DNA from 3 places in the Paraburkholderia sp. HP33-1 genome. Region 1 is predicted to be linked to each of the others. Evidence: predicted binding sites of a transcription regulator. Region 1 holds the regulator's gene; each other region holds the start of a gene.
What was found. The regulator HrcA, encoded in region 1, represses chaperone genes, less so after heat shock. The targets are predictions, from matches to a motif close to TTAGCACTCNNNNNNNNNGAGTGCTAA.
Positions count from the first base shown of each region.

Region 2: the regulator HrcA is predicted to act here: its motif matches at 8,016-8,042, upstream of rpoH (RNA polymerase sigma factor RpoH).
Region 3: the regulator HrcA is predicted to act here: its motif matches at 5,569-5,595, upstream of groES (co-chaperone GroES).

Region 1 is NZ_JAJEJR010000001.1:568,106-577,805, reverse strand. It holds gene pabB (aminodeoxychorismate synthase component I) at 1-351, opposite strand, end outside; gene dnaJ (molecular chaperone DnaJ) at 370-1,509, opposite strand; gene dnaK (molecular chaperone DnaK) at 1,777-3,726, opposite strand; gene grpE (nucleotide exchange factor GrpE) at 4,060-4,647, opposite strand; gene L0U81_RS02610 (hypothetical protein) at 4,646-4,849, shown strand; gene L0U81_RS02605 (RNA-binding S4 domain-containing protein) at 5,155-5,562, opposite strand; gene hemH (ferrochelatase) at 5,571-6,641, opposite strand; gene hrcA (heat-inducible transcriptional repressor HrcA) at 6,823-7,842, opposite strand; gene L0U81_RS02590 (NAD kinase) at 8,053-8,955, shown strand; gene recN (DNA repair protein RecN) at 9,024-9,700, shown strand, end outside.
Region 2 is NZ_JAJEJR010000001.1:377,267-386,966, forward strand. It holds gene ptsP (phosphoenolpyruvate--protein phosphotransferase) at 1-1,632, shown strand, start outside; gene nagE (N-acetylglucosamine-specific PTS transporter subunit IIBC) at 1,764-3,566, shown strand; gene cydB (cytochrome d ubiquinol oxidase subunit II) at 3,668-4,804, opposite strand; gene L0U81_RS01780 (cytochrome ubiquinol oxidase subunit I) at 4,839-6,431, opposite strand; gene cydP (cytochrome oxidase putative small subunit CydP) at 6,421-6,681, opposite strand; gene rpoH (RNA polymerase sigma factor RpoH) at 7,019-7,954, opposite strand; gene L0U81_RS01795 (acyloxyacyl hydrolase) at 8,309-8,872, shown strand; gene L0U81_RS01800 (nuclear transport factor 2 family protein) at 8,914-9,297, shown strand; partial or broken gene L0U81_RS01805 (2-isopropylmalate synthase) at 9,484-9,700, opposite strand, start outside.
Region 3 is NZ_JAJEJR010000001.1:680,492-690,191, reverse strand. It holds gene L0U81_RS03150 (rubredoxin) at 119-289, opposite strand; gene L0U81_RS03145 (hydroxymethylpyrimidine/phosphomethylpyrimidine kinase) at 658-1,521, shown strand; gene L0U81_RS03140 (hypothetical protein) at 1,824-2,645, shown strand; gene cysC (adenylyl-sulfate kinase) at 2,672-3,310, shown strand; gene groL (chaperonin GroEL) at 3,512-5,152, opposite strand; gene groES (co-chaperone GroES) at 5,206-5,496, opposite strand; gene L0U81_RS03120 (FkbM family methyltransferase) at 5,987-6,697, opposite strand; gene L0U81_RS03115 (hypothetical protein) at 7,193-7,753, shown strand; gene L0U81_RS03110 (hypothetical protein) at 7,838-9,244, shown strand; gene L0U81_RS03105 (hypothetical protein) at 9,324-9,560, opposite strand.

The DNA.
Region 1 (9,700 bases):
CGCGCCGTTATCGCGCGTCATCAGCCACGCGTCGACCTCGTCGCGCGCAAGCTTCGTGCAGCGTTCGAACAATAAAAAACGCAGCGTGGCATTGCCACGCTGCGTTTCTGTGGACCGAAGCGCATCGATACCGACGAGCGCACGGCCAAATTCGTAGTCGGCGAGCACGACGGCGTGCAAACCGTTGCGGGTATCCTCCGCGACGCTGTCGCATACAGCGTCGAGCTGCGCCGCCTCCGTACAGACCCGCTCGCGCACGAAACCCGTGTACAAGCGGCTCGATGGACGCGCCGCCGTTGCATCGCAATCGTCGAGAAGCGCGAACACCGCGCCGCGCCTGTCCACCGTCATACTGACCGCCAAATCAGATCAATCGAAAAAGCTCTTCACGCGATCGAACCAGCTCTTGCTTTGCGGACTATGCCGCGAACCGCCTTCCACGAGCGCCTTTTCGAACTGCTTGAGCAGATCGCGCTGCGTCTCAGTGAGCTTGACCGGCGTTTCGACCTGCACGTGCACGTACAGATCGCCGGCGATACTCGAACGCAGCCCCTTGATGCCCTTGCCGCGCAAACGGAACGTCTTGCCCGACTGCGTGCCTTCCGGCACCGTGAAGCTGGCGCGGCCGGCTAGCGTCGGCACCTCGATCTCGCCGCCGAGCGCCGCGGTGGTGAACGGAATCGGCATCTGGCAGTGCAGATCGTCGCCGTCGCGCTCGAACACCGAGTGCTGCTTGATATGAATCTCGACGTACAGATCGCCCGACGGTCCGCCGTTGATGCCCGGCTCGCCATTGCCAGCCGAACGGATGCGCATGCCGTCGTCGATACCGGCCGGAATCTTCACTTCGAGCGTCTTGGTTTCTTTCACCTTGCCGGCGCCGTGGCAGTGATTGCACGGGTCCGGGATGTAGGTGCCGGAGCCGTGGCACTTCGGGCAAGTCTGCTGGATGCTGAAGAAGCCCTGCGACATGCGCACCGAACCCGAGCCGCTACAGGTCGGGCAGGTTTCCGGCTTGGTGCCCGGCTTCGCGCCCGAGCCGTGACAGACTTCGCACGAAACCCAGCTCGGCACGCGAATCTGCGTGTCATAGCCGTGCGCGGCCTGCTCGAGCGTGATTTCCATGCTGTAGCGCAGATCGGCGCCGCGATAGACCTGCGGGCCCGCGCGGCCACCTGCGCGTCCACCACCGCCGGCCGCCTGGCCGAAGATGTCGCCGAAGATGTCGCCAAATGCATCGGCAAAGCCGCCGAAACCCTGCGCGCCGGCCCCACCCATGTTCGGATCGACGCCCGCGTGACCGTACTGATCGTACGCAGCGCGCTTTTGCGAATCCGACAGCATTTCATAGGCTTCCTTCACCTCCTTGAAATGCTCTTCCGAATCCTTGCTGCCCGGATTGCGGTCGGGGTGGTGCTTCATCGCGAGCTTGCGATAAGCCTTCTTGATTTCGTCGTCGCTCGCGTTCTTTGCGACGCCCAGAACCTCGTAGTAATCCCGTTTCGCCATATCGGTTCAACGCCGCCGCGCAAAGCGACGCGGTAGCTCCTTGTGAATGCTGTGGAGTCTCACGACTCGTCCGGCCGCTGTCTGCGCCGCGTTTGCCCACGGTTCAAAACAACGCCCTCCATAAAACGAACGTGCCCGGAGAGCCCACAAGGCTCGCCAGGCGCGAAAACCGCTCTTGCACTCCAGGCGCCCCAAAGACGCCGTTCTGGTGCAGCCGGGCCGCGCACATTGCTGTGCACGGCTTTACGGTCGGATGCCGACCTGGCTTTAGTCTTTCTTCACTTCCTTGAACTCAGCGTCGACCACGTCGTCGGCCTGCTGGCTCGCGCCCGCCGATGCACCGGCACCGCCCGCCGCGCCGGCTGCCGCTTCGGCACCTTGCGCAGCCTGCATGTCGGCGTACATCTTCTCGCCCATCTTCTGCGAGGCCGTGGCCACCGCTTCGATCTTCGCTTCGATCGCGGCCTTGTCGCTCGCGCTGCTCTTGAGCGCGTCTTCGAGGTCCTTCAACGCGGCTTCGATCTTGTCCTTCTCGCCAGCTTCGAGCTTGTCGCCGTACTCGGTCAGCGCCTTCTTCGTGCTGTGCACGAGGGCGTCACCCTGGTTGCGGGCGTCGGCCAGCTCACGCAGCTTGTGATCTTCTTCCGCGTTCGCTTCGGCGTCCTTCACCATCTTCTCGATTTCGGCTTCGGACAGACCCGAGTTCGCCTTGATCGTGATGCGGTTTTCCTTGCCGGTCGCCTTGTCCTTCGCGCCGACGTGCAGAATGCCGTTTGCGTCGATGTCGAAGCTCACTTCGATCTGCGGCACGCCGCGCGGTGCCGGCGGAATGCCTTCGAGGTTGAACTCGCCGAGCAGCTTGTTGCCCGCTGCCATTTCGCGTTCGCCCTGGAATACCTTGATCGTCACGGCGCTCTGATTGTCGTCAGCCGTCGAGTAGACCTGCGCGTGCTTGGTCGGGATCGTGGTGTTCTTGTTGATCATCTTCGTCATCACGCCGCCGAGCGTCTCGATGCCGAGCGACAGCGGGGTCACGTCGAGCAGCAGCACGTCCTTGCGGTCGCCCGACAGAACCTGGCCCTGGATCGCGGCACCCACGGCCACGGCTTCGTCCGGGTTCACGTCACGGCGCGGATCCTTGCCGAAGAACTCCTTCACCTTTTCCTGCACCTTCGGCATACGGGTCATACCGCCGACCAGAATCACGTCGTCGACTTCACCGACCTTCACGCCCGCGTCCTTGATCGCGACACGGCACGGCTCGATGGTGCGTTCGATCAGGTCTTCGACCAGCGCTTCCAGCTTGGCGCGCGTGATCTTCAGGTTCAGGTGCTTCGGACCCGATGCGTCGGCCGTGATGTACGGCAGGTTGATTTCGGTCTGCTGGCTCGACGACAGCTCGATCTTCGCCTTTTCAGCCGATTCCTTCAGGCGCTGCAGCGCGAGCACGTCCTTCGACAGATCGACGCCCTGCTCCTTCTTGAACTCGCCGATGATGTAGTCGATGATGCGCTGGTCGAAGTCTTCGCCGCCGAGGAACGTATCGCCGTTCGTGGACAGCACTTCGAACTGCATTTCACCGTCGACGTCGGCGATTTCGATGATCGACACGTCGAACGTGCCGCCACCCAGGTCGTACACCGCGATCTTGCGGTCGCCCTTTTCAGCCTTGTCCAGACCAAACGCGAGAGCCGCGGCGGTCGGTTCGTTGATGATCCGCTTGACTTCCAGACCGGCGATGCGGCCGGCGTCCTTGGTCGCCTGACGCTGGCTGTCGTTGAAGTACGCCGGCACGGTGATCACGGCTTCCGTGACGGTCTCGCCGAGGTAGTCCTCAGCGGTCTTCTTCATCTTGCGCAGCACTTCGGCGGAAATTTGCGGCGGCGCGAGCTTCTCGTCGCGCACCTGGACCCATGCGTCACCGTTGTCGGCCTTCATGATCTTGTACGGCATCAGGCCGATGTCCTTCTGCACTTCTTTTTCTTCGAAGCGGCGGCCGATCAGGCGCTTGACCGCGTACAGCGTGTTCTTCGGGTTCGTGACCGACTGACGCTTGGCCGGTGCGCCAACGAGAATCTCGTTGTCTTCCATGTAAGCGATGATCGACGGCGTGGTGCGCGCGCCTTCCGAGTTCTCGATCACCTTGACCGAGTTACCTTCCATGATCGCCACGCACGAGTTGGTCGTGCCGAGGTCGATGCCGATGATTTTGCCCATTTTTTCAAATCTCCTGACTTTGATCGCTGCGGAAAGCGCCCGGTTGGCCCATCTGGCGGCGGGGCGATCCGCTCTCAATTCATACCTGCACTCAAAATAAGTGCGGCCGCATCGTTTTCAAGACCTTTTTTGCGATGCGGTCTTTAATTTTTTTCAATCACGGGGCGGGCCCCTGAATCTTTGCTGCGAGTCCGCTTCGTCAGCCGGCACGGCGCCCCCCGGCGCTGCTGGCCGGAAGCACCTGAATTGACTGGATCTTTTGCGACGCGAAGCGATGTGAAACGACGGTGCGGACGCGACGGGCCCAAACGCCCGGCGTGCGCCTCGCCGTACTTATTTCGGCGCCGCGACGGTCACGAGCGCGGGACGCAGCACGCGATCCGCGATCACGAAACCCTTTTGCAACACCGCGACGACGGTGTTCGGCTCCTGGTCGGCCGGCACCATCGAAATTGCCTGATGACGATGCGGGTCGAACTTTTCGCCGACCGGATTGATGGCAACGACGCGGCCCTTCTCGAGCGCGCCGCTCAGCTGACGCAGCGTGAGCTCGACGCCTTCGCGGACCTTCTGCAGGTCGTCGGATGAATGGGCCACGGCCGCCTCGAGACTGTCGACCACGGGCAGCAGATGCTCGGCGAAGTTCTCGATCGCAAACTTGTGCGCCTTGGCGACGTCTTCCTGAGCACGACGGCGCACGTTTTCGGTTTCGGCCTTGGCGCGCAGGAAGCTTTCCTGCAACTCGGCGATCTTCGCCTGAGCGTCGGCCAGTGCCTGCTCGCCAGCACCCTGGGCCAGTTCAGCGGCGGCGCCGGTGTCCGGCTGTTGAGCAGCGGCCTGGGCGGCCTCGGCGGCCTGGCGCGCGGCTTCGTCGGCGGGCGTGGGATTCTGGCTCGTCGGGTTCTCTTGCGTGTTTTCCATGTCGCTGAAAGTCGTAAAAAAAGTAAAAGCCAAAGGCGGTGAAAGCCGTTCCAACACGCGGCAATTTGTGCGTTGCAAAATCGCGACACGCGCCTTCGCGGCGACCTGCCAGTCCGGACCGCAGATGGGGCCCGAAAAAGCCGTTTCAAGCGGCTCCGACGGTTTTTTCGCACCACCTTCGGGCAGGCGAAATGCGCCGTAACAACCATTAGCGTGGCGCAATCAGATAGAGATTGAGTGCGGCCCGCAACTGGCCTATTCTCCAATCATGCAGCAGAAACGCCACGTTAACCCTAATTTAACGTAAGCCTTACCGAAGCCTGACAGTTGTTCCGATCGCTGTATCAGCCCACCATCTTCCCAAGGGGAGTACCGTGAAACTGACCTTTGCAATCGGGGTGGTCGCACTGGTACTGATAGGGGGCACCACGACCATCTGCATGTCCGGTGCGGTCAACGACCACACCACGGAGTACGGTGGCGCCAGAGCCACCATGGAGCAGTTCCTCAATCCCCACCTGAAAATCTGTCGATAGTGCGCCGGTCGCGCTTGGTCGGTCGCCCGTGCAGCGCGGCAGCCGGTTCGTGGTACACCCTGCGCCGCTCCTGCTCGACCTGCCGCTTCGCCCGGCTCTCCGCGGTTTCTACATAAAGCGTCTGCGCCACACTGGCCGGGCCGCGCACGTCGCACACGCCCAGCACTTCCACCTGCCACACGAACCGCTCGATCTCGATTTCGACCAGATCGCCGACACGCACGTCCTTCGCCGGTTTCACCGCCACACCGGCGATGCGCACGCGCCCCTTCTCGACCGCGTCCGCCGCCAGCGAACGAGTCTTGAAAAAGCGCGCTGCCCACAGCCATTTGTCTATGCGCAGCCTCGCGCCCGGTTCGGTTGAAATGCGATAGTTCATCTGCGTATTCAAGCTCCTGTGGTGTGCGGCACAGGTACCGCCTGCACCGGCCATCCCTGCAGATGCTGCGCAACGATTTCGCCGAGCGCGGCAACCCACGGCTGCGACGCGTTCAGACAGGCGATCCGGTGAAACTCCTTGCCACCCGCCTGCAGAAATTCGTTGCGCACTTCCATGCCGATTTCCTCGATCGTCTCGAGGCAGTCGGCGGTGAAGCCCGGGCAGAACACGTCAGCACGTCGCACGCCTGCCGCGCCGAGTTCCTTCAACGTCGGTGCCGTGTAGGGCTGCAGCCATTCGGCCTTGCCGAAGCGCGACTGGAACGTAATGCGGCATTCCATCGGCGTCAACCCGAGCGCCTGCATCAGAAGCGCGGCGGTCTGCTGGCATTGCTCGTGGTACGGGTCGCCGAGATCGAGCGTGCGCTTCGGTACTCCGTGAAAACTCAGCACGAGTTTGTCGCCCGCGGCGAAGTCGGGGCGGCCGTGCTGATGCCAGTAGTGATGCACCTGCGCGGCAAGCGCTGCGATATACGCCGGGTGATCGGCGTACTGGCGCACCGTGCGAATTTCCGGCTGGTTGCGCATGCGTTTGAGTGCGCTAAAGGCTTCGTCGAACGCGGTCGCGGTAGTCGACGCCGAATACTGCGGATACATCGGCATCAGCAACACGCGCTCGGCGCCGGCGAGCTTCAATTGGTTGAGCATGGCCGGAATGCCGGGCGTGCCGTAGCGCATCGCATAGTCGACCAGCACCGTGTAGTCGTTCAGTTGCAGCAGATGACGCAAGCCCTCCAGCTGCTTTTCGGTATGCACGCGCAACGGCGAGCCCTCGGGCATCCACACCGCCGCGTACTTCTTCGCGGAGCTGCGGCCACGAAACGGCAGAATCAGCAGACGCAGAATGAGCTGCCACAGCAACGCCGGAATTTCGACCACGCGCGGGTCGGACAGGAACTGGGCGAGATAGCGACGCACCGCGCGCGGCGTCGGCGCGTCGGGCGTGCCGAGATTGATCAGCAACACGGCGACGCGATGCGACGTGGCGTTCTGTGAAGGCCGCTCGAGGTCGAAGCGCATAGGCAGCAGAATTCACCGCTTCATGCGGCGAGTCGATTCAGTGGAGATTCATTATAGCGGCGCGGGTCCTGCCCGGCCCCGCCAGACACCCATGGCCATTCGGACGATTGGCAGACGCCGCGCGCTCGCGCATCATGGCCGGGACGGGCTGCGATGACGGCAGTCCCGCGCAGCGCGAGGACTACTGCTGACTCAGCGTCATGGACAGCAGCCGCGCGGTGATGTCGACGATCGGGATCACGCGGCTGTAGGCCATGCGGGTCGGCCCGATCACGCCGAGCGTGCCGACGATCTTGCCGTTCACCTCATACGGTGCGGTGACGACGCTCATTTCCTCGATCGGCACCAGAGTCGATTCGCCGCCGATGAAAATCTGCACGCCCGCCGCATGACTCGACACGTCGAGCAACTGAAGGAGGCTGGTCTTCTGGTCGAACACATCGAACAGCTTGCGCAGGCGCGCCATGTCTGACGAAAGATCGGCGACTTCGAGCAGATTGCGCTCGCCCGAGATCAGCACGGTCTCGCCGGTGTCGGATTCGTCGGTGCTCGCGGTGACGGCCGCGTGCATCAACGAGGTCATGTCGCCGCGCAGCTCGTCGATTTCCCCGCGCAGGCGGCGGCGCACTTCGTCGAACGACAGGCCCGCGAAGTGCGCGTTGATGTAATTGGAGGCTTCCACCAGCTGCGACGGCGAAAAGTCGCGCTGGGTGGCGAGGATGCGGTTCTGCACGTCGCCTTCGGGCGTCACGATGATCAGCAGAATGCGCTTGTCGGACAGGCGCATGAATTCGATCTGCTTGAACACGTGGCTGCGGCGCGGCGTGAGCACGACGCCGGCGAACTGCGACAGGTTGGACAGCACGCTCGCCGCCGCGGCAACGATCTTCTGCGGTTCGCCCACCTGCAGCGTGGTCTTGACGGTGCGCATCACCGCTTCCTCATCAGCGGCGGATTCGACCGTCAGCATCGTGTCGACGAACAGACGGTAGCCGCGCGGCGTCGGAATGCGCCCCGCCGAAGTATGCGGACTGATCACGAGCCCCAGATCCTCGAGATCGGACATCACGTTGCGGATCGTGGCCGGACTGAGTTCGAGGCCCGAATAACGCGACAGCGTGCGCGAGCCGACCGGCTGACCTTCGGCGATGTAGCGCTCAATCAGCGTTTTGAGGAGGGTTTGTGCGCGAGGATCTAGCATGACGAAAAATTTTAGCTCAATGGCACCGCAGCCGCGAGCGCCCGCGGCGCCCGCCCCCGCCGAATGCGTCGCCGTCGGCGGGCTCGCATGTCATCAGGTCTTCACCATTCTAACGATAATCGCGACATACGCAGACGCCCCATGTGCGGTGACCCACTACCGGGTTGGTCTGCGATTCTTTTCAGGCCCCACCTATGGTGTAATGCCGGCATGCAAGTGACCAGCCAGTTCAAGACCGTCGCGCTCGTCGGGCGCAGCAATACGCCGGGCATCGGCGAGCCGCTCACCGCGCTCGCCGCGTGCATCGCGAAGCTCGGCCTCGAAGTCGTGTTCGAAGCCGACACCGCCGCCGAAATCGGCGTGACCGACCACCCGGCGCTGCGTCTCGCCGAGATCGGCGCGCGCGCCGACGTCGCCGTGGTGCTCGGCGGCGACGGCACGATGCTTGGCATCGGTCGCCAGCTTGCGCCATATCGCACGCCCTTGATCGGCATCAACCATGGGCGGCTCGGCTTCATCACCGACATCCCGATTTCCGACATGCGCGAGATCGTGCCGCAGATGCTGTCCGGCAATTTCGAGCGCGAGGAGCGCATGCTGCTGGAAGCGCGCATCGTGCGCGATGGCACGCCGATCTACCACGCGCTCGCGTTCAACGACGTGGTGGTCAACCGTAGCGGCTTCTCGGGCATGGCGGAACTGCGCGTGTCGGTCGACGGGCGCTTCATGTACAACCAGCGCTCGGACGGCCTGATCGTCGCGACGCCGACCGGCTCGACCGCGTACTCGCTGTCGTCGCAGGGGCCGATCCTGCATCCGCAACTGCAGGGCATCGTGCTCGTGCCGATTGCGCCGCACGCGCTGTCGAACCGGCCGATCGTGCTGCCGGACGAATCGAAGGTCAGCATCCAGATCGTTTCCGGGCGCGAAGTCAACGTCAATTTCGACATGCAGTCGTTCACGTCGCTGGAACTCGGCGACACGATCGAGGTGCGCCGCTCGCGTCACACGGTGCCGATTCTGCATCCGGTCGGCTACAGCTATTACGCGACGCTGCGCAAGAAGCTGCACTGGCACGAGTACCCGTCGCACGAAGAAGACTCGAGGCCGTAAGCGGCGCGTTGAAGCGCGCACGCCGCCGCGGCCGTCACCCGAACCCCAAGCCCAACCCGACGACTTCCATGCTTCGCCACCTCTCGATACGCGACTTCGTCATCGTCGCCGCGCTCGATCTCGAATTCGACAGCGGCTTTACCGTTTTCTCGGGCGAAACCGGCGCCGGCAAGTCGATCCTGATCGACGCGCTCGCACTCGCGCTCGGCGCGCGCGCCGAGGCAAGCGTCGTGCGCACCGGCGAGAGCCGCGCCGACATCACCGCGGAGTTCGAGACGCACGCGCTCGTCGATCAATGGCTCGACGAGCAGGCGCTCGGCGCGGCCGACGAAGGCCAGCACGGCGGCACCGTGATGCTGCGGCGGGTGGTCGACGCGAACGGCCGCTCGCGCGCATTCATCAACGGTACGGCGGCCACGCTCGCGCAGCTGCGCGAGGTCGGCGAAATGCTGGTCGACATTCACGGCCAGCACGCGCACCAGTTGCTGATGCGCCCGGACGCGCAGCGCGAGCTGTTCGACACGCACGCGGGCCTGTCCGACATGGCCGCCGCGGTCACGCGCGCATGGCGCACGTGGCGCGACAAGGCGCAGGCGGTCGAGCACGCGCAGACGCGCGATCGCGAGCTGCAACTCGAGCGCGAGCGACTCGCGTGGCAGCTCACCGAGCTCGACAAGCTAGCGCCGCAACCGGGCGAATGGGAAGAGGTCAACACCGAGCATCGGCGGCTGTCGCACTCGGCGAA
Region 2 (9,700 bases), 190 kb from region 1:
GACGCGGACCTCGATCCGCCACAGCAGGCGAGCGGCACGTCGGCGGCGGAGAGCCGTCTGCTCGACAAGGCGATCGCGATAGTCGATGCCGATCTCGACACGATCGTGCGCGACGCGTCGCAACGCGGCGCGGTCGGCGAGGCGGGGATTTTCGCGGTGCATCGCGTGCTGCTCGAAGATCCGACGCTGCTCGACGCCGCGCGCGATCTGATCAGCCTCGGCAAGAGCGCTGGTTTCGCGTGGCGCGAGGCGATCCGTGAGCAAATCGAAATCCTGAGTAAGGTGGAGGACACGCTGCTCGCCGAACGCGCCGCCGATCTGCGCGACATCGAAAAGCGCGTGCAGCGCGCGCTCGGCTATACGAGCAGCGCAGCGCGCTCGCTGCCGGACGAGGCGGTGCTCGCGGCGGACGAATTCACGCCGTCGGATCTGTCGTCGCTCGATCGTACGCGCGTGACCGCGCTCGTGATGGCGCGCGGTGGCGCGACCTCGCATGCGGCGATCCTCGCGCGCCAGGCGGGCATTCCGGCGCTGGTCGCGGTCGGCGACGCGTTGCATGCAATTCCCGACGGCACTGAGGTGGTGGTGAACGCGAGCACCGGCCGCCTCGAATTCGCGCCGACCGAACTCGACGTCGAACGCGCGCGCCGCGAACGCAGCCGCATCGCCGACGTGCGCGAAGCGAATCGCCGCACGTCGCAGCAGGCAGCGGCGACCTCCGACGGCCGCGCGATCGAAGTGGCCGCCAACATCGCTACGCTCGACGACGCGACGGCCGCCGTCGACAACGGCGCCGACGCGGTCGGCCTGCTGCGTACCGAGTTGCTGTTCATGCATCGCCCGGCTGCGCCGAGCGTGGACGAGCATCGTCAGAGCTATCAGGCGATCGTCGACGCGTTGCGCGGCCGCACCGCGATCATCCGCACGCTCGACGTCGGCGCGGACAAGGAAGTCGATTATCTGACGCTGCCTCCTGAGCCCAACCCCGCGCTCGGCCTGCGCGGCGTGCGCCTCGCGCAGGTGCGCCCCGATCTGCTCGACGATCAGTTGCGCGGCCTGCTCGCCGTGCGTCCGCTCGGCGCGGTGCGCATCCTGCTGCCGATGGTCACCGATGCGGGCGAGCTCGTGCGCATTCGCAAGCGTATCGACGAGCTTGCTCGCGAAGCCGGTAGCACGGAGCCGATCGAAGTGGGCGTGATGATCGAAGTGCCATCGGCTGCCTTGCTCGCCGACCAGCTCGCGCAGCACGCCGATTTCCTGTCGATCGGCACCAACGACCTGACGCAATACACGCTCGCGATGGACCGCTGCCAGCCCGATCTCGCGGCGCAAGCGGACGGCCTGCATCCGGCGGTGCTGCGCCTGATCGCGGCGACCGTCGAAGGTGCGGCGAAGCATGGCAAATGGGTCGGCGTGTGCGGCGCACTCGCTGGCGACCCGCTCGCGATGCCGCTGCTCGTCGGGCTCGGCGTGACCGAGCTGTCGGTGGACCCGGTGTCGGTGCCGGGCATCAAGGCACGCGTGCGCAGGCTCGACTATCAGTTGTGCCGCCAGCGCGCCCGCGACGCGCTCGCGCTCGACTCTGCCCAGGCAGTCAGGGCCGAGAGCCGCGCCACGTGGCCGCTCGATTAAGGATCAACGAACTGGAGAACCCGCATGCCGTGCGCCCGGCAGCACGTCTGCCTTCGCGCGCGCAGCGATTCGCCACCTAGCTGCACCACTCAACCAAGACGTACCCCTACGAGACAAAATTGGAGATACCGATGGATGGAAATCCGTTTCTGAAGATTCAGCGCCTGGGACGCGCGCTGATGCTGCCGATCGCCGTGCTACCGGTCGCCGGTCTGCTGCTGCGGCTCGGCCAGCCCGACGTATTCAACATCAAGATGATCGCCGATGCGGGCGGCGCGATCTTCGACAACCTGCCGCTCCTCTTTGCGATCGGCGTGGCGGTCGGTTTTGCGAAAGACAATAACGGCGTCGCGGGTCTCGCCGGCGCGATCGGTTATCTGGTGCAGATCGCGGTGATGAAGGACATCAACGACAAGCTCAACATGGGCGTGCTGTCGGGGATCATCGCGGGGATCGTCGCGGGGCTGCTGTACAACCGCTACAAGGACATCAAGCTGCCCGACTACCTGGCGTTCTTCGGCGGCAAACGCTTCGTGCCGATCGTGACAGGCGTGGTCTGCGTGGTGCTAGGCATCCTCTTCGGGCATGTGTGGGCACCGGTGCAGAGCGCGATCGACGTGGCCGGTCACTGGCTGACGACGGCCGGCGCGCTCGGCGCCTTCGTGTTCGGCGTGCTGAACCGGCTGCTGCTCGTCACGGGCCTGCATCACATCCTCAACTCGCTGACGTGGTTCGTGTTCGGCACGTTCACGCCGGCGGGCGGCGCGCCGGTCACAGGCGACCTGCACCGCTTCTTCGCCGGTGATCCGACCGCGGGCACTTTCATGACCGGCTTCTTCCCGGTGATGATGTTCGGCCTGCCGGCCGCGTGTCTCGCGATGTATCACGAGGCGCCGAAGGAGCGTCGCGCGATGGTGTTCGGCCTGCTGTTTTCGATGGCGCTCACGTCGTTCCTGACCGGTGTGACCGAGCCGATCGAGTTCAGCTTCATGTTCCTCGCACCGGTGCTGTATGCGATCCACGCGCTGCTGACGGGGCTGTCGCTCGCGATCTGCTCGGCGCTCGGCATTCACCTCGGCTTCACGTTCTCGGCGGGCTTCATCGACTACGTGCTGAACTTCGGTCTGTCGACGAAGGGCTGGTGGGCGATTCCGGTCGGCATCGTGTACTCGGTCGTGTACTACGGTCTGTTCCGCTTCTTCATCCGCAAGTTCAACATGGCGACGCCGGGCCGCGAGCCCGCCGCTGCCGACGAACAGGTCGAGTCGTTCGCGGCGGGCGGTTTCGTCGCGCCGACAGCCGGTGCGGCCGTGCCGCGGGCGCTGCGTTATATCGCAGCGCTCGGTGGTGCGGCGAATCTGTCGGTCGTGGATGCTTGCACGACGCGTCTGCGTCTGTCGGTCGTCGACGCGGGCAAGGTCTCCGAGAGCGAGCTGAAGTCGATCGGCGCGCGCGGCGTGCTAAAGCGCGGCACGAACGACGTGCAGGTGATCATCGGACCGGAGGCGGACATCATCGCCGACGAAATGCGTACGGCGATCGCGCAGGGCGGCGACGGCGCGATGAAGGCGGCGGGTGCTGCTGCTGTTGTGTCGGCGCCGACTGCTGCCACGCCGGTCGCGCAGAACGCTCTACAGGCTCACGACGCGCGAGGCGGTCCGCTCGATCCCGATCCGCTGCGCTGGCTCGCCGTGCTCGGCGGCGCGGGCAACGTGGTGTCGCTCGATGCGGTCGCGGCGACACGTTTGCGAGTGGTCGTGCGCGATCCGGCGGCGGTCGATCGTCAACGCCTCGCTTCGCTCGACACCGCCTGGGTGTCGGCGAACACGTTTCATATCGTCGTCGGCGAGGCCGCGCAGCGCTATGCGCAGAAGCTGGCCGAGCACCTGTCGTCGCAAGGCGGCGGCGCGGATACGGCGCCGGTGCCGGCGTGATCGATTGACGGCGCAAGGCGGCCATCACGTAGCCATTGCAGGACGGCAATAAAAAAGCGGCACCTTGGGACAAGGTGCCGCTTGTTGAAGCGTCGTGCCGGTCAATACATCGAATGATGGTTTTCCTCGATCGCTGAGGCGGTTACCTTGCCGCGCATCACGCGATACACCCAGCCCGTATAGAGCAGGATGATCGGCAGGAACACGATCACCGCGAACAGCATGATCTCGAGCGTCATGCGGCTCGACGTCGAATCCCACATCGTCAGGCTGCTGCGGCCGTCGAGCGACGAAGGCATGATGAATGGGAACATCGAGAAGCCCGTGGTCAGAATTACGCCGATGACCATCAGCGATGTCGACAGAAACGCCGTCGCCTCGAAGCGCGAACGCGCGAGCAGCACCGCGAGCACACCGCCGACCAGAGCCGCGAGCGGCGCGATCACCATCCACGGATAGAGCGCGTAGTTGGTTAGCCACAAACCCGGCGCGCCGATCACGGTCTTCATCAACGGATTGGAGACCGCGTCGAGCGGGGGCATGTCGACGATCTGATAGCCGCCGATCATCGTCGCGACGAGCGCGCCCGCGACGAGGAACAGCACCACCGCGCACAGCGCCGCGAGCCGCAGCGCTTTCGATGCACGCTCATAGACCACGCCATCCGTCTTCCACTTGACGAATGCGGCGCCATGCGCGGCCAGCATCGACACGCTGACGAGACCCGTCAGCAGCGCGAACGGATTGAGCAGGCCGAAGAAGCTGCCGTGATAGGTGACGCGCAGATCGGTATCGATCGAGAACGGCACACCTTGCAGCAGATTGCCGAACGCGACGCCGATCACCAGCGCCGGCACGAAACCGCCAATGAAAAGGCCCCAGTCCCACGCGTTGCGCCAGCGCGGATCCTCGCGCTTGCCGCGATAGTCGAAGCCGACCGGGCGGAAGAACAGCGCGAACAGCACGAGCAGCATCGCGAAGTAGAAGCCCGAGAATGATGCCGCGTAGGCGAGCGGCCACGCCGCGAACATCGCGGCGGCCGCGGTCACGAACCAGACCTGGTTGCCTTCCCATGTCGCGCCGACCGTGTTCACGACGATGCGGCGCTCCGAGTCGTTCCTGGCGATGAACGGCAGCAGGATCGCCGCGCCCATGTCGAAGCCGTCGGTGAGCGCGAAGGCGATCAGCAGTACACCTATCAAAAACCACCAGATCAGTCTGAGAGCGGCGTAGTCCATATGGGTTATTCCTCTGAAGCGGTGCGGCGGCGCGTCACGCGGCCGGGTTCGACAGCGGCTGCGTGACCGGCTGGCCGTTCTCGTGGTAATAGCGGCCCGTATGCAGCGACGAAGGGCCGAGCCGCGCGTACTTGAACATCAGCATGATCTCGATGATGAACAGCACCGTGTAGAACAGCACGAAGCCGCCGATGCTCAGATACAGATCGCGCGGCGTCAGCGTCGACGCGGCCAGGTTGGTCGGCAGAATGCCCGCGATGCTCCACGGCTGGCGGCCCATTTCCGCGACGATCCAGCCAAGCTCGGCGGCGAGCCACGGCAACGGAATCGCCGCGACCGCCCAGCGCAGGAACCAGCGACGCTTTTCGAGCAGCAGCGTGCGCTGCGCACAGAACCAGAACGCGAGCACGAAGGTCGCGAGGAACAGCAGGCCAAGGCCGACCATCATGCGGAACGAGAAGAACAGCGGCAGCACCGGCGGGACTGTGCTTCTTGCCGCGGCGGCGATCTGGTCTGGCGTCGCGTCTGTCACGTTCGGCGTGAACTGCTTGAGCAGCAGGCCGTAGCCGAGATCTTCCTTGTACTGGTCGAACTCGGCATGCGCTTCGTCGCTCGAGTCGCCTCCCTTTAATCTCTGCAGCGCCGAATAAGCGAGCATGCCGTTCCTGATGCGCCCTTCGTTTTCGGCGATCAGATCGCGCAGACCGACCACGGGTTCGTCGAGCGAGCGAGTGGCGATAATGCCGAGTGCGTACGGCACACGGATCGCGTAGTCGGTGCGTTGCTCCTGCTGATTGGGAATGCCAAATACCGTGAACGGTGCCGGTGCGGGTGCGGTCTCCCATTCGGATTCGATCGCGGCGAGTTTGACTTGCTGAACTTCACCGGTGCGGTAGCCCGATTCGTCGCCGAGCACGATCACGCAGAGTGCCGACGCGAGGCCGAAGCCGGCGGCGATCGCGAACGAGCGCAGCGCGAACTCGGTGTCGCGGCGCTTGAGCAGATACCACGACGACACACCGAGCACGAACATCGCCGCGGTCACATAACCGGCCGACACCGTGTGCACGAACTTCACCTGTGCGACCGGGTTGAAAATCACCGGGCCGATGCTGTCGAGTTCCATGCGCATCGTCTGGTAGTTGAACGTCGCGCCGACCGGATTATTCATCCAGCCGTTGGCGACCAGAATCCACAGCGCCGACAGGTTCGAACCGAGCGCAACACAGAACGTGACAATCAGATGCTGGACTTTTGACAATCTGTTCCAGCCGAAAAAGAACAGGCCGACGAAGGTCGATTCGAGGAAGAACGCCATCAGCCCTTCGACGGCGAGCGGCACGCCGAAAATGTCGCCGACGTAATGCGAGTAATACGCCCAGTTGGTGCCGAACTGAAATTCGAGCGTGAGGCCGGTCGCGACGCCCATCGCAAAGTTGATGCCGAACAGCTTGCCCCAGAACTGGGTCATGTCCTTGTAGATCTGCTTGCCGGTCATCACGTAGACCGACTCCATGATCACGAGCAGCCAGGCGAGGCCGAGCGTGAGCGGCACGAACAGAAAGTGATAGAGCGCCGTGATGGCGAACTGGAAGCGCGACAGTTCTACGACTTCGCTAACGGGCATGTCGATCACCTCCAGTCGGATGCGGGGCAGGCACCGACAGCAGCGCCTGCGCGACCTGCTCAGGCGGCAGCACCATGTGCTCCGCCTGTGGATGATTGAAAAATGTGTACTTGAGCGCCATCAGTAGTGCGAACTTGATGGCGAGGATGATGGCGAGATCTCGCGCCAGCGTTGGACCGCGCACCCACCGGGTGAACCGGCCGCGCCAGCGCGATCGGAGTGTGCTGCTGCGATTGAGGGCTATGGTCATGATCGGTCGAAGACGACTTCACGCCGGTGAATCCGGCTGGATCCAGACGCCCTGGCCATCAGGCAGTCTGGCGAATGCATGCCGATTGCAGGAATCGAACCTCGCGCGCTCAGGATTAGCTCATGCGGCATCAAGTCGCGAAACTTGCCGCGTTTGTGCAGTATTGCTACCGGACTTGCGATACGTCAAGAAAGGTTACCGGCACCGCCTGACCGGGACGTAGGAGAGCCGAAGCGAATGTGCGGCCGCGAGGACGAAAGAAAGGACGCAAAAATGAAAAAGCCCCGCCGTCTTGCGAGGGCGGGGCTTGAGCGCGATCGGCGCCAGATGAGACGCTTTACGCGTATTCGGTCAGCGCGCCGCGCATCTTCTTCATGGCGCTGGCTTCGATCTGGCGGATACGTTCGGCCGACACACCGAACTCGTCGGCCAACTCATGCAGCGTCGAGCCGCCGGAGCCGTCGTCGGCCACCTTCAGCCAGCGTGCCTCGATGATGCGGCGGCTGCGCGGATCGAGCGCATCCAGCGCGCTCGCGATGCCGTCGCTTTGCAGCCGGTCGCGCTGACGCGAAGCCAGCACGGCGGTCGGCTCGCTGTGCGAGTCGGCCAGGTAGGCGATCGGCGCATACGACTCTTCACCGTCTTCGACCTGACCTTCGAGCGCGATGTCGCCGCCCGACAGACGCGTTTCCATCTCCGCGACCTCTTCCCGCTTCACGTTCAGTTCTCTGGCGAGACCGTCGATCTCGTCGGGCGTGAACGCGCCGAGACCCTGCTTATGGCTGCGCAGGTTGAAGAACAGCTTGCGCTGCGCCTTGGTGGTGGCGACCTTCACCATCCGCCAGTTCCGCAGGATGTATTCGTGGATCTCCGCCTTGATCCAGTGCATCGCGTACGACACGAGGCGCACGTTTTGCTCGGGGTCGAAGCGCTTGACCGCTTTCATCAGGCCGATGTTGCCTTCCTGGATCAGGTCGGCGTGCGGCAGCCCGTAACCGAGGTAATTGCGCGCGATGGACACGACGAGTCGCAGGTGCGACAAAACGAGGCGGCGTGCGGCCTCCAGATTGTCGTGTTCGCGCAATTCGGTGGCGAACTGGCGTTCTTCCGCCGGCGTCAGCATTGGAATCCGGTTGACCGCCTGGATGTAGGCGTCGATGTTGCCCAGTTGACCGGACAGCAGCGAGGAATGCGAAAGCGCCAATGCACCTGCCGGAGCGGCCTTAGCCGACGACGGGCTCAAAGTACTCGCAAGGGTCATTGCATGGCTCACTTGTGAAGCTCCTATGGAATCAGACAATAGCGTATTCAGTAAACGACTCCAGCGATGGATGTTAGCACTCTGATCTGCCGAGTGCTAACACTTAGAGGCCGTAGGGGCATCCTGGTTCCCAGAACGCTATTGAAGTTCACCCTCTAATAGCCATCATACGGCACTATTTGATCGCACGTTTGACCTGTACGAATTACCGTATCGAGCCCTATTTGTTGTCGAAATATGCCGATATTTTCCGAAGTTTGGCGAATGATTGCGTGATTGATGCATTGCTGTGGTGGTTTATTTTATTAAGATTTAACCTGAAATCAGAGGGCAGTTGCGCTTGATACTCGCCAGTACGGGTGCCGGATGAACAATGAGAACCTTGTTTCGCGTGGACTTACTCTAAACGGCACGCTTGCCATTCTGCTGTTGGGAGCTGCAATCGCGTGCAAGGCCGATCAGTTTGGCATGCAGATGGCCGTCGGCGCCGGCGATCATCACATCTGGAAGGTCGATCTCGGGATGGTCTGGGACCCGAACCTGACGTGGTGGCAGATCGGCGACTGGCATTTCGCGCTGATCGGCGAGGCGCACGTCGCGTGGTGGCACACCAATGAAGGAAACATTCACGACAACATCGGCGAGATCGGCGTGACGCCGGTGATCCGCTTCGTCAAGTCATCGGGTTCGGTGCGGCCCTTTATCGAGGTGGGGGCTGGCGTCAGGCTGCTGACCAGCCCGCGCATTTCTTCCGACTTCACGTTGGGCACCGCGTTCCAGTTCGCAAACATGGCGGGCGTCGGGCTGCAGTTCGGCGATCATCAGCGCTACGTGGTGGGCTACCGCTTTCAGCATGTTTCCAACGGCGGTATCAAAGAGCCGAATCCTGGTATAAATTTCAGCCAGCTATATTTGCAATATATCTTCTGACCGTGGCCGCCTGCGGCTCACGGTGTTCGAGGGACTGTGCAATGGCGGCAAAGGTTATCGAAGCGATTCGCGGGCTCGAGCGGGAGCGTTTTCGCGCGATGGTCGACGGCGACGGCCAGTCGCTCGACACGCTGCTCGCGGACAACGTCAGTTACGTCCATACGAACGGCAAACGCGAGACGAAGCGGCAGTTCATCGATGGAATCATCGCGGGGCGCCGCCGTTATCGGCAGATCGAGGTGCAGTCGCAGGACGTGTTGCCGGCCGGGCGCGAGACCTACGTGGTCACAGGCCGCGCGCTGATCGAGATGGAGGCGAACAACGGGGCGCTGCTGTTTCCGATTGCCTATACCGCGATTCATACGCACGAGGACGGGCAGTGGCGGCTGATTGCATGGCAGGCGACGCGTTGCGCGCTGGAGTGAGATTTTCTTTGTGCGGGCGCGCCTCGTGAGCGCGTCCGCGGCGCAAGCGGAATGCGGGGTGCGCACTCCGCCGCTGAAATCTCAACCCTCAGATCAGATTCACGCGGTCACGCATTCGTCAGCTTTATCGCGCCTGTTTGTGCCGTGCTCATCCGGGTCGCGAGCCTCGCGCGCGCCATGCATCGCTACATCTCCCCCATAGGGATGCCGCCCGGCCACCGGAATCCGTGTGCAGCTCTCCGCCACGCGTCTGATCGTTGCGAGATCCGAAAAGTCCAGACCGCTGTCGATGCCCATCGCGTCGAGATTCATCGCGAGCGTGACGAGATCGACGTTGCCGGTGCGCTCGCCGTTGCCGAACAGACAGCCTTCGATGCGATCCGCCCCCGCGAGCAGCGCGAGT
Region 3 (9,700 bases), 110 kb from region 1:
CCGGTTTTCGGGCCGAAGCTTCCGGCATGTCGCGCGAACCCCTGAAACCGCGGTGCCGGAACGATCGATCAAGCCAGGCAAACAACCCTACCGGCCGACGCCGGCAGCTTGCCAGGCTTCAGATCTGGACCATTTCGAAGTCTTCCTTGCGGGCTCCGCACTCCGGACACGTCCAGTTGATGGGAACGTCTTCCCAGCGCGTGCCCGGCGCAATGCCTTCCTCCGGCAAGCCGGCTTCTTCGTCGTAAATCCAGCCGCAAATCAGGCACATCCAGCTTTGATATTCCATTCTTGTGTCGCGTCGTTGAGTCCGTGGAAACGGGAGCCATGATGGTACCGTGTTGGCGCCCCCATGCCTAGCAATCGAAAACGCGCAATCGTAGCGTGCATCGGCCTTCGACAGGGCGCCCGCGCGCCCGACTGGCGCCGCTTGCGGCGTCATGCCGCGTGGCGGTGGCGATAAATCGGCGGCGCGGTAGAAGGCACCCTCGTGCAAGCTCGCCGAGATAGCGCAGCCACCTCAAAGCAATCCCGCGCCGGCCCAGTCCCCCGCGGGCCACCCCTGTCGCGCGAAAAACCGCCCTCGCCGCGGTTTAGGCCGCATAATTGAGCCAATTGCGCACCGTGCGCCGAAATCCTGCTTTCTTTATCAATTTCATGCCCAGCGACACGCCTCCGATCGTCCTCACCTTCGGCCTCTCCGATCCCACCGGCGGCTCCGGCCTGCAGGCGGACCTGATGACACTTGCCAGCATGGGCTGCCACGGCGTTTCCGTGCTCACGGGTTATACCGTGCGCGACTCGGCGAGCTGCGACGAAGTCACCGGGCTCGACCCGGACACCGTCGCAACGCAGGCGCGCATGCTGCTGGAGGACATGCCGGTCGCCGCGTTCAAGGTCGGCGCGTGCACGCGTGCCGAAGTGGTGAGCGCGATCGCCGAAGTGGTCGCCGACTACGACGACATCCCGCTGATCCTCGCTCCCGACTTCACGCTCGACGACGAACACGTGCTCGCCGCCGACGAACTGCGCGAAGCGATCGCCGATCTGCTCGCGCCACAAACCACGCTGCTGGTCGCCGACTCGTCCACGCTGCTCGCGCTCGCGCAGCCCGACGGCGACGCGGAGGCGCCGAGCCTCGACGCGGCGATCTCGCATCTGCTGTCGCAGGGCTGCGAGTACATTCTGTCGACCGAAACCGGTACGCATCGGCTCGTCAACACCCTGTTCAGCGAGGACGGCCAGTTACGTCAGGACATGTGGGACCGCGCGCCCCATCGGCTGATGGGCTTGACCGATACGCTCGGTGCGGCGATCGCCGCGCTGCTCGCCAACGGCCAGGAACCCGCCGAAGCGGTGCGCGAAAGCCAGGAATATCTGTTTCAGGCGATGCGCAATGCGTTCCGGCCCGGCATGGGTTCATACATGCCCGACCGCTTCTTCTGGGCGCGCAGCAGCGACGACGACGAAACCCCGCCGGCGCCAGGCCAGGGCGCGGCGCCGGGTGAAGCGCGGCACTGACCTCGCCCTTCGTCGGTGTTGACCAGGAACCCGCCTTAGAGCGGGTTTCTCATTCAATGTCTTTTTCGCAATATTGCGAATTTTCATTCAATTTATCTGGAAATTGATAACGCAGATCAGCTCGCCTCTCGATGCTGCGGCGCTCAGTCCATATTTCGTACTTTCGCAAATCTCTTTCGCATAGCAGCATGAAGCTTGCCCGGCCCACGTAACCGCACGGCTAATTGCGTAATTAAACGTTACAACGTCATTGACGGCGGACGTCTAGACTTTACGCATCACGACCAGTCATATGTCCCCACATGTCTTTCCCGACATTTTTCATCCATCCACCGAAATGCGGCGGTTCGACCGTTATTTCGTGTTTCGACTTGAATAAAGGTAATGACCAGTTCATTAGCTTTGTGTGGGATCAGGATGGGTGGGGACACTGTCGCGCAAAGCTGCTCGAGACGCAGGTCGGCGGCGGCCATCTACCGTATGGCATTCATCGGATCATCAAACATCCGGTGAACTACTGCACGATCCTGCGAGATCCGCTCTCACGCCAGATCTCGCACTACCTGTATGCGGCGAACGGCAAGAACGGCCAGATCACACGCGGCGTCAGCGTGTCTACACCGGAGGCTATGGCGCTGCAAGTGCCGAAAGGCAAAGCTCACATAAGCGAAGCAACAAGACAAAGGTTTATTGACGACAATAGCCTTGATTACGAGCTGTTCCGCGATGCGAATCGAATGATCGAATCCTATGCGAAAGAAACGGGCGACGTCTTTTCGAATGCGCTCGAATTGGTCCGCGTGATTCAGTCCGAAATAGATCAGCTTGAAAATCCGCACGTCTATAGCGCAACGGTTTTCGGCATCGACGGCTCATTCCTCGCGCGCGTGCAAGAGGTGATCCGCCGCTTCGATCTCGCGCCGATCAACACCTATCTGGAGTTCGCGCAAAGCCGGCAGCGTCCACGGGCCGATGTAGCGGGCGCCGGCTACCCGAGCTTACAGAGCGGATTTTCGATCTCACTGCCAGACGGCATCCCGGACGGCTTTCGCGCTACGGCCGCGAATTCCACCGAAAGCCTACACAACGCCGGCACGTGGCGCCAAGGCTGGCACTGCGAATGAGCCGGAAGATTCAGGAGAACCCATACATGAAAGAGCCGCCCCATTTCGTGCAACGCTTCCACGGCAAGATCGCGGTGCAGGATCGCATCCGCATGTTCGGCCAGAAGCCGGCCACGATCTGGCTAACCGGCCTGTCCGGCGCCGGCAAATCGACGCTCGCGTTCGCGCTCGAGGAGCAGCTGATCGCGCTCGGTCGCGCCTGCTATGTGCTCGACGGCGACAATATCCGCCACGGTCTGGCGAGCGACCTCGGCTTCGAGCGCCCCGACCGCCGCGAAAACATCCGCCGCGTCGCGCACGTCGCCCAGTTGATGAACGACGCGGGCCTGATCGTGATTACCGCGTTGATTTCGCCGATACGCGAAGACCGCGCGATGGCGCGCGAGATCATTGGACCCGACAAGTTCGTCGAGACCTATGTATCTGCCCCGCTCGCCACCTGTGTGAGCCGCGATCCAAAAGGTCTTTACGCGAAAGCAAGGTCTGGCGAGATCAGCTCGTTCACCGGCGTGTCGGCGCCCTATGAAGCGCCGACCGATCCCGACCTGCACGTCGACACGGGAACGCAGAGCCCTGCGGAAAGCGTCGCGCAGATCTTCCACTACCTGCGCGAAAAGTGTCTGGAAACGTCCGCTCACCGTACCGCTCGCACGGTACGCGCCTGATCCGGAGCACGGGCGTCCAGAAGCGCCCGCCGGCGTCCGCGTCAACACCGGCCCCAAAAGAAAAAACCCGCTGATGCGGGTTTTTTCTTTTGGGAAGCACGCCTCGCGGCGCACTCCCCACATGGACTTCCAACCGGGCCTCGTCGGTGATCCAGCCGCGATGGTTTGACCACCCGGCCGGACCACGAGGCCCGAGCGGAATTACATGTCCATGCCCATGCCGCCCATGCCGCCGGGCATGCCGCCAGGCATCGGTGCGTCTTCCTTCGGCAGTTCGCAGACAGCTGCGTCGGTCGTCAGCAGCAGGCCAGCGACCGAAGCTGCGTTTTGCAGCGCCGTGCGCGTGACCTTCGTCGGGTCCACGACACCTGCGTCAACCAGGTCGACGTACTCGCCGGTTGCTGCGTTGTAGCCGAAGTTGCCCTTGCCAGCAGCAACCGCTGCCACCACGACGCTCGCTTCTTCGCCGCCGTTGGTGACGATCTGGCGCAGCGGCTCTTCCATTGCGCGCAGCACGATCTTGATACCTGCGTCCTGATCGGCGTTAGCGCCCTTCAGGCCAGCGATTGCCGTACGTGCACGGATCAGCGCGACGCCGCCACCAGCAACGATGCCTTCTTCCACAGCTGCGCGCGTTGCGTGCAGTGCGTCTTCGACACGTGCCTTCTTTTCCTTCATTTCGACTTCGGTCGCAGCACCGACCTTGATCACTGCCACGCCGCCAGCCAGCTTGGCGACGCGCTCTTGCAGCTTTTCACGGTCGTAGTCCGAGGTCGCTTCTTCGATCTGCTTGCGCACTTGCTTGACGCGAGCTTCGATGTTCGCTGCTTCGCCAGCGCCGTCGATGATCGTGGTGTTTTCCTTGCCCACTTCGATGCGCTTCGCCTGGCCCAGTTCAGCCAGCGTTGCCTTCTCGAGCGTGAGGCCGGTTTCTTCAGCGATGACCTGGCCGCCGGTCAGGATCGCGATGTCTTCCAGCATCGCCTTACGACGATCGCCGAAGCCCGGAGCCTTGACAGCAACAGTCTTCAGGATGCCGCGGATGTTGTTGACGACCAGCGTTGCGAGCGCTTCGCCTTCGACGTCTTCCGCGATGATCAGCAGCGGACGGCCAGCCTTCGCGACTTGCTCGAGCACCGGCAGCAGATCACGGATGTTCGACACCTTCTTGTCGTGCAGCAGCACGAACGGGTTGTCGAGCACGGCGACTTGCTTGTCCGGGTTGTTGATGAAGTACGGCGACAGGTAGCCGCGGTCGAATTGCATACCTTCGACAACGTCCAGCTCGTCTTGCAGCGACTTGCCGTCTTCGACGGTGATGACGCCTTCCTTGCCGACCTTGTCCATTGCTTCAGCGATACGGTCGCCGATCGACGAATCGCTGTTCGCCGAGATCGCGCCAACCTGTGCGATTTCCTTGTTGGTCGTGCACGGCTTGCTGATCTTGCGCAGTTCTTCGATTGCAGCTGCAACAGCCTTGTCGATACCGCGCTTCAGGTCCATCGGGTTCATGCCCGATGCGACGTACTTCATGCCTTCGCGGACGATCGATTGCGCGAGAACCGTAGCGGTCGTCGTGCCGTCGCCTGCGTTGTCGCTGGTCTTGGAAGCGACTTCCTTGACCATTTGCGCGCCCATGTTCTGGAGCTTGTCTTTCAGTTCGATCTCTTTAGCGACCGACACACCGTCCTTGGTGACCGTCGGGCCGCCGAAGCTGCGCTCGAGGACCACGTTGCGGCCCTTCGGACCGAGCGTGACCTTCACGGCGTTGGCGAGAATGTTCACGCCTTCGACCATCTTGGCACGGGCGGAATCACCGAATACGACGTCTTTAGCTGCCATCTTCTAACTCCTTGAATTCTTTGGATATAACCGGGGAAGTAGCGACGTTGCGCTTACTTCTGCACCACGGCCATGATGTCTTCTTCGCGCATCACGAGCAGTTCGTTGCCGTCGACCTTGACGGTCTGGCCTGCGTACTTGCCGAACAGGACGCGGTCGCCGACCTTCACGTCGAGCGCAATGGCTGCGCCCTTGTCGTCGCGCTTGCCCGGGCCGACTGCGAGGATTTCGCCTTGATCCGGCTTTTCCGCTGCGGCTTCGGGGATCACGATGCCCGACGCGGTCTTGGTTTCTTGATCCAGACGTTTGACGATCACGCGATCATGCAAAGGACGAAGGTTCATACATACTCCTCTCTGATTGAGACTGAAGAACGCTGAGAAAAACCCGGCTGGCCGAGCCAACCGGCGATGTTGTTAGCACTCTCGTGCAGCGAGTGCTAATTATATGGACGGGTAGTGACAAATTCAAGAAGTGGGGAACGCGGCCGTCGTTCACTGACCCTTGAACGTGATTCGCTCAGGCTTGAGCCGGCCCCGTGAGGAACCTCTGCCGCTCGGCATTTTCTCTAAGAAAACAATAATTTACCGACGCATCAAACTGAGATTCGGCCCTTCACGAATGGTAAGGCGGCCCGTCACGAGGCAGCGACTTCGGCGCAGAGCGCCCACTCGAAACGTCAAACCCAGGGAAATCCCCGTAAGCATGGGCCGTGACAATAGTCAGCCTTCAGGCAAGTCGCCCCGCGTATGTCCGGGCCATTGACGCGGTCGCTTCTGGTGGGATGATGAAATTCATAGCGACTGCAAGGACAACACTTGCACAACTGTAAGGCTATAACTGATTGCGAAAGATTTGAGATTTTTCCACCCTGAAGATCAGTGAAAAATGTGTCCAGCTGACCAGTCGGTAATTGCGCTCCTCCAGATAGCGAAATATGGCGGAATCTATGACTTCCCTTATTGAAGTCAGCATAGATTCCACAATAATGATCTTTGGTTTATACCTGCTGATATCGATCGACCGCAAGGCTTCGTAATCGTGACCTTCCACGTCGATGGAGAGCAGATCGATCTCCTGACCGGCGTATGGGCTGTGCTCAAGAACGTCGTTCAATGTGGTGGTTTCAACCGTCCGCACGGAGATAGGCTTCTGGACTTCCGCTGCTGCCACTATGGGATCCAGGGTCGAAGTCAGCCCATAATTTGAGAAGTTATAAACTTCCTTGAGCTGTTTCTCACTGGAAATGGCTGCACATACATTGACATCATCAGACCGCGCAAGAGAAAACGCTTCAATTTTTACCGGATCCATGTCTATGTTGATGCCGCGCCAACCACGCTTATAAAGTGCATGTGTGTTCGAGAACTTGACAGGGTGGTATGCCCCTACGTCTACATAAATCCCCTTATTGCACCGGGGACTGATTATCTCGCGCAACACTGCGTCTTCTCCAAACTGCGAATAGTACAAACGCGGGCCACGCGTTATCCACGTCTTACGGACGAGCCAAAGGAAGTGTCCGAAAGTCTTGAAGGTCACCATAGTCGCTCCGCGAATCAGTTACATGCTCGAATAGCCGTTCAGATTTACCTCTGCAGATTACTCGACGGTTAGCAGACCACTCAGCGAAAGTCATAAAACTGTGTATCTTTGGCCGAAACCGTTGAGTGAAGCAAAAAGCATGCGGTTCGACACACAGAACGCCGTGCAAAGCGCGCCGATAGCGGGCATTCGCACTTGCGTTCCCTACGTAAACAGACCCCAGGGATTGTCCCGATCTCCAACGCAACTTCGCGAATTGTGTCCTGATTGCACTGCACGATGGCGTTTTCGCGCGCTATGCGACGCATCGCGTGCTCAGCGCACGGTGCTACGCTCGTCAAAGCAACATTTGCGGCGTGCCCGTCCGGGGTGCAATGGCACAGGACCAGCAAGCACGAACGACAAGCTCGAACACGACGCGCAACAAGCAAAAAACGAAAGCACTACACTAAATCAAACACAAAAAGGCGAGACATCGCTGCGGGAGTGACTGCGATGGCATTTAAAACATATACCGTACTGACACTGTTGGTGGCGAGCAGTGCCGCGTTCGCGTGGCGACCTGTCACCTATCCGATCCGAAGTCAGAGCCCCTACGAGCGGAGCATCGACAACGCGATGTGCTACGCGGAAGCGGCCCGCGTGAGCAAGGTCGACATCCGTCGCGAGCCGCAAATCCCGCCGCGCCCTGCGCCGGCGGCGAAAGGGGCGTCGACGGGCGCGCCGCCGAAGCCGCCTCTGCCGCAAAGTTCCTTCTCCGCCACACCACTGCCGTATGGCGCAAGCACGTCGGAGGCCGTGAGCGAGCCGATGGCCGGCGTCGGCAGTGCGCGTAGCCCGATCACCGTACCGGCAGATGCGTCGGCAGCCGCGACCAATACGGCCGCAGGCGCGAGCGCGGAACCCGGCGCGTCGGGCGCACCGGACGCATCGTTGCAGGCCAACGCGGCATCGGACGTCAAGCTGCCGCCGCTGCCCGCGCCCGAGCCGCCGATGACGCGCTACTGGGCCGCCTACGCGGCATGCATGCAGGCGCGCGGGTACGTCGTCCAGTAAGTCCGGTCGACGCCGCTTGCGAGCGTCGTCGCATTCATTCTTTTTGATGGCGCCGGCCTTTGGCGCCAGTGGAGCGAGACGGCCATGCCGCGCGACACGACCTCCGACCAGCCATTCTTCCATCACTGCGCATACTGCGGCGTGCCGTTGTCCGGCCGCTTTTCGCCGTGTCCCGCGTGCCATGCGCTGCCGATCGATTCGTTAGATATGGCCGACAATCGCGGCGAGCGCACCGCACGATCCCGAGTGCTCGCCGCACCGCGCGCACAGCTCGAATCGCTGCCAGCGAGCGCGGGTTTGCCAGAGGACCGTGCGTCACGGCGCTCCGCACAAACGAAGCTGAGCCCCTACGAGTTGATCGACGAGGCGACCTTCGTGCCGGGCGGACGTCGGCGCAAGCGTCCCATGGCGCTCGCCGCGGCGGCGCTCGCGACGCTCGGCGTCGTGTATGCCGGCTTCATTCTTCTCAACGATGACGATGCGAGCGTCGACACGCCGGTCACGGTCTTCGGCACGGTGCACTCGGACAACACCGCGCAAAACACTGCGCAGAACGCGGCGCGGAATGCGGCGCGGTCTGTTGCCGCGGCTCCCAAAGCCGCGGCGCCGAGACCCGCGGCGGTCGTCGCGCAACCACCGCGTCCCGTTGTCGTCGCGCGGCAGCAACCGGAGCCCGTGCACGCGGCTCCTGTCGCGCCGCCACCACCGCCTGTCGTTGCAACCTCGCACACGGTCGCGCCACCGCCTGTCATTGCGACCGCACACACCATTGCGCCACCGCCCGCCATTGCTACCGCGCGCACCTTAGCGACACCGCCCGTCATTCCGACCTCACCCACCGTTGCGCCACCGCCGGTCATTGCGACCGCACACACCGCAGCGCCCCAACCCATCATTGCGACCGCACACACCGCACCGCCACAGCCCGTCAATGCGACCGCGCACGCCGTAGCGCCAACGACGCCACCGAGTGCAGCCATCTCCGCGCCCACCCCGCGCGGCACGGCAGTCGTGTCGACCAACTCCAACATCAACACCGACACGACGACCGCCCCGCTCACGCAAGCCGACAAGCTGCGCGCCGACGCAGAGCGGAATCTGAAAGCCGCGCACGGCTATCTGCAACGGGGCAATCTGTCGGCGACCAAAGCGCGTCTCGCCGCGGTAATCACGGCGCAACCCGACAATCGCGACGCGCGCCGCATGCGCGCCGAAGTGAGCACGCTAGAACAGCAACGGGACGCATTGCTCAGTCTCGCGCGCGGCTGCGGCAATGTCCGACATTGGGACTGCGCATCGCACAACGCCAACGAGGCGTTGCAGATCGATTCGAGCAGCAAGGCCGCGCGACGGCTGGTCGCGCTCGCGTCGCACGAGTCCGCATGGCAGACCATGGAAGCGTCGAAGGAAATGCCGGGCGATGCACGGCAGACCATGGAGCCGTCGAAGGAAATGGCGGGAGATATCCGCGCCCTGCTGGCACATCACTAAGGGCTGCGAGGCATCCAGCTTGACAACGTAAGCGACGACGATGCCGTCCCCGACGCGACGTGCCGGGCGGGCAGCAACGTCAACCGGCGATGCTGTCGTAGCCGTAACAGGCGCCCTGGTACCCCGAGCCGGGGAATGCGGCTTCCTGCGGCACGTCGATGATCAGCACGCGCTTGTTGGCCGACAACATACGCAGGTCTGCGCGCGCCTTGCAGTGGGTGCCCTTGCCGCCGTTGCCAGAATCCAGGCATTCAGCGACGAATGCGGTCGGGGTAACTAACGACCGGGGAGATTTCCTCACAATGATCCAGTGCAAGACCATCCGCTATCGACCCACGGAGACGCGAATGATGATCGCGACTCACGCGCGCCTGCAACTTGCGCTGCGGACGCGCGCAAGCTCCGCCGCGGCCACACCCAACCAGTTCGGCGCGCTCGTGCCACGTCCTGCGCGGA